DNA from 2 places in the Virgibacillus siamensis genome. Region 2 is predicted to be linked to the other one. Evidence: riboswitches for the same ligand, from Rfam matches in the RefSeq annotation. Region 2 holds a riboswitch; the other holds the start of a gene.
The links. Region 2 has a riboswitch for preQ1 ahead of queC (7-cyano-7-deazaguanine synthase QueC). Riboswitches for the same ligand answer to the same signal wherever they lie in the genome.
Positions count from the first base shown of each region.

Region 1: linked by a shared signal. The riboswitch ahead of queF (preQ(1) synthase) and the one ahead of queC (7-cyano-7-deazaguanine synthase QueC) in region 2 are both predicted to bind preQ1.

Region 1 is NZ_FUIH01000007.1:2,210,418-2,212,820, forward strand. It holds gene B1K71_RS14845 (queuosine precursor transporter) at 41-664, opposite strand; gene queF (preQ(1) synthase) at 715-1,212, opposite strand; PreQ1 riboswitch class I at 1,280-1,326, opposite strand; gene B1K71_RS14855 (LacI family DNA-binding transcriptional regulator) at 1,450-2,403, opposite strand, start outside.
Region 2 is NZ_FUIH01000007.1:651,734-654,136, reverse strand. It holds gene queE (7-carboxy-7-deazaguanine synthase QueE) at 1-112, opposite strand, end outside; gene queD (6-carboxytetrahydropterin synthase QueD) at 109-546, opposite strand; gene queC (7-cyano-7-deazaguanine synthase QueC) at 543-1,205, opposite strand; PreQ1 riboswitch class I at 1,291-1,335, opposite strand; gene B1K71_RS06880 (dicarboxylate/amino acid:cation symporter) at 1,502-2,403, opposite strand, start outside.

The sequences.
Region 1 (2,403 bases), 1.6 Mb from region 2:
GGAGTGCTCCAGTTTGTACGTTGCTAAACGGGCGCTTGCGCTATTGCTCTTCTGTTGCTGCAATTTGCTGCCTTCTGCCTATTCGTACGAGTAAATATGCAAATGGTGTATCAATGATGGCGACACAAAGTTTAAACACGTACTGCGTTAAAATCATGCTGAGCAAAACGCTGGTTGGAACTGTTCCAAAAAAAGCAATGGTGATAAAAACAGCGGTATCAACAAGCTGACTGGTCATTGTTGAGGCATTATTTCGCAGCCACAGACCTTTTTTTCCTTGTTTTTCTCTCAAATAATGAAAAATCGTAACATCCAGGTTTTGACTGGCAAAATACGAAACGAGACTTGCCAGCATAACACGGAAACTGCCGCCTAAAATCTGTTCAAACTCAGGTTGCATGACAAATACCGGAGCAGCAGGCAACTGTATGGCAATAAAGATAAACACCATCGCAACAACCTGCGTTGCAAACCCAGCTAATACAGTTTTTCGCGCTGCCTCTTTACCATACAACTCACCGATGACATCCGTAATCAGATATGTGACCACATAGACAACAACCGCTGCGGGTAAAATATAGTCACCGATACGGAACAGTTTCACACCCAAAATATTTGATATTAATAAAAGTCCGACAAACATTGCATTTAAATAAACAAACACACAAATCCCTTCCCTCTCGCAGGAAAAAGAACAAAGCTAACCCTCAAATATTATCGATTATCGATTTTTTCCGGATACATATCATGGTTCATCATGCGATGTGATGCCATTTGCTCAAATTTGGTTCCCGGTTTTCCGTAGTTGCAATACGGATCAATGGAAATGCCCCCGCGCGGTGTGAACTTTCCCCACACTTCAATGTACTGCGGATCCATCAATTCAATCAGATCGTCCATTATAATGTTCATGCAATCCTCATGGAAATCCCCGTGATTGCGAAAACTGAACAAGTACAATTTCAATGACTTGCTCTCCACCATTTTCACGTCCGGAATATAACTGATATAGACCGTACCAAAATCCGGCTGGCCGGTTTTCGGACACAGTGTCGTAAACTCCGGACAATTAAATTTCACAAAATAATCCCTGCCAGCGTGCTGATTATCAAATGTTTCAAGCACTTCAGGTGTATAATCAAAAGCGTAAGTCGTACCCTGGTTTCCCAGTAGAGAAACCCCCGTTAACTCATCATCCTGTCTTCCCGCCATTCACAAAACCTCCTATACAAAAGAAAAAACCACGGCCCTAAGGCACATGGTTTACTAATCACTTCATCCGTCCCTAGTTTTTTATAGAGGGTTAAAGCTAAGAACCTCTTCCATCATTAATGGATATAACTATTTCACTCGATATAGTATATAGCGGAAAGATGCCCGTGTCAACGACCGATATTTCCATTCAACATTTACCGATAAAATTCGGGTGGTGCCTCTCACCTGTCGAATTTAGCTTTCGCGTTCCACCAATTGTGTTGCCAGGATGACTTTTTTGGCTATGATGCGTTGCTGCAGGATTCTTTCTTCCAGCAGCGTAACCGCACTCTCTCCCATCATTTCGGTATAAACTTTCACAGTGCTCAGAGCCGGCGAGACATATTTGGCTACACTGGAATCATTAAATCCAATAATTCGCACACGTTCAGGAATATTAATGTCGTGGTCATTTAGTGCTCTCATTGCCCCTACAGCAATCGAATCATTTGCGCAAAAGAAAGCGGCTGGAAGATCGTCTCCCAATATCCGAATCGCCTGTTCCATCATCACATAACCGGAATCGACCGTGAAAGTACCTTTAAAACAGTAGGATGCATTATATAATCCTTTGTCCTTCATAATGCTGCAATAACTTCTAAAACGCGGGTCTTCCAAAACTTCGCTTGATCCAAAAAACATCTCTTCACCTGCAAGCATGCCAATTTTCGAATGTCCTTGCTGCATCAGGCGGGTCAAAATATCGGAAGTCGCCTGATGAAAATCGACAACCACCGAATCACTGGATGGGCTGGCATGGACATCATCAACAAAGCAAACCGTTGAACTCCATTTTTCCAACTGCCTTTTCTGTCGCGCGGAAAATTTGCCGATTGCGATGATGCCATCCACATCAGGTTTCTTATCCGTATTTTGGAACAATCGGATATAGGCGTAATTGTTTTGCTCAAGCTTTTTCTCAACACCCAGTCTGATTGAGTAATAGTACAGGTCATTCAGTTCTTCTTGCTCGGTATACCAATGAACAATCGCAATCCTCAGCTGCTTTTGCTTTTTACGTTTATGTTTGGTATAGCCAAGCTGTTGAGCCGCATCAAAAATGCTTTGCTTTGTGTCTGCACCGACAGAAATAGTCGGGTCACTGTTCAACACACGGGAAACGGTAGCGATAGATACTTTCGCTTTTTC
Region 2 (2,403 bases):
ATGAGCAGGAATAATCACAGCCAGCCGTTCGGACAAACATAGTTTTTTGTCCAATCACCATCCCTTCGCCTTGAATGGTTGGACCAAAAATTTCAAGAATTGGCAGCTTCATTGATCTGTCCCCCTCTTCGGCCGATAGATGCAATAACTTGACGGGGTCTCACGCAAAAAGACCTGCAAGCACACAGGATTATTTTCCAGGTTATCCAAATGGCCCTGGATAATCTCGTAAACTATTTTAGCGACGACCTCAGTTGTTGGAAAATAAACCTGCTGATTGACGGCAAATGCGGGATCATCATTCAATGTTGTGTGATCAAACCGCTTATGAATCAAATCCTTGATCGTTTTAAAATCTGCCAGAAAACCGGTTGTATCCAGTCTTTCACCAGCAATTGTGATGTTCACAAAATACGTATGGCCATGCATATGTTGACATTTCCCGGCTGACTCATCGGCAATATAATGAGCTGCGGAAAAATGAAAGTCTTTATTCAATTCATACGCATAATCATGATTGGGAACAGGATAAATTTGCTGCATCATTTAACCACCCCATTATTCCGACGCATTTCATATTGCTCCAACCCGTTATGGCGGAGTTTACAGGACGGGCATTGTCCACAACCTTCTCCCTTGATTCCGTTATAGCATGTCAGCGTATGTTCTTTAACAAATTCAAATGCATCGAGCTCATCGCTCAACTCCCATACCTCTGATTTGTCCCGCCACATTAACGGTGTATGCAAAACAAACTGGTCATCCATGGATAAATTCAATGTGACATTCAGGGATTTAATAAAACTATCCCGGCAGTCCGGGTATCCACTGAAATCTGTTTCACTTACACCAGTAATGATATGTTTGGCACCGATTTGCTTTCCAAGAATAGCAGCAAAAGAAAGAAACAGCAGATTTCGTCCCGGAACAAATGTTGACGGCATCCCACCATCATCCGTTATTTTTATATCTTCACGGGTTAAGGCATTTGGTGCCAATTGATTCAGCAATTCCATATCAAGCTCGTGTTGACGAACGTTTAACCTCTCACAAATTTCCTTTGCACATTCCAGTTCAGCAACATGGCGCTGTCCATATTGAAATGTTACCGCCTCAACGTGATCAAACTTTTCCAACGCCCAAAACAGGCATGTCGTACTATCCTGACCTCCGCTGAAAACAACTACTGCATTTTGATTATCCATTTTCGTTCCCCTTTCCCCAATTAGGTAAAGAAAGAGATTCAAAAAATTCCATAAAAAAAGACAGCACTAAGAAGCACGCTGTCTTGTCTCCCTAGTTTTTTATAGAGGGATGGTTTCGAACCTCTCCTGCATCCATGCAGATTCCTTTATGATGTTTCATCTACTAGCTTAGCATGCAGAAATAATCCTGTCACGTGGTCATTCCTTTCAAACAAAATACCGATCCTCATTTAAAAACAGGAAGGGAAAATGCCTCCCTCCCTGTACGGCCACGATTCCTGCAAGAACTACGCAGACTATACTGCCTCCCCGCCAGAAGCCTTCTTCTCACTGGAATCGACAACCACTGCAGTTGCTGCATCACCTGTAACGTTAACCGATGTCCGCATCATATCCAGAACACGGTCAATGCCACCTACCAAAGCAATTCCGGCAAGCGGCAGATTAACGGCACTCAATGCCATCGTCAGCATAATCAGTCCTGCTCCAGGTACACCAGCTGTTCCGATTGATGCAAGTGTACCTATCAGTACAACCGTCACCATCTGCGAAAAGGTCAAATCCATTCCAAAATACTGCGCAACAAACATCGAACACAGACCGACATACAACGCTGTTCCATCCATGTTAATCGTTGCGCCCAACGGCAATACGAATGTGCTTGTTTCTTTAGATACACCAAGATTTTCCTGTGCGCTCTTAATGGTTACCGGCAATGTACCGGAACTGCTGCTTGTACTGAAGGCTACAGCTGATGCCGGGAAAATCCCTTTAAAAAACTTGAGCGGGCTCATCTTTCCTAAGCCTTTAACAATTAGTGAATAAACTACGAAAAGTTGAATAATACAACCGGCCACCATCGCCAATACCAATTTGATTAACGGCAGCAGTACATCCACGCCATACTCCCCAATAACAGGAGCAAGCAAGCCGAAAACTCCAATCGGAACAATCGCCATAATCATACCGGTAATTTTGTACATTACTTCCGCAAACCCATCAAAAAACTTCCGGACAGGTTCAGCTTTTTCTCCTACCAACGCAATTGCAATCCCGATCATCAACGCAAAAAAGATTATTTGCAGAATGTTACCCGACGATAGCGCATCGAACGGATTTGTCGGAACAATATTTAAAATCGTTTGCACAACGCCCTCGGTTTCATTCGGTTCCGGTGCCTCTTTGCCTTCAAGTGAAA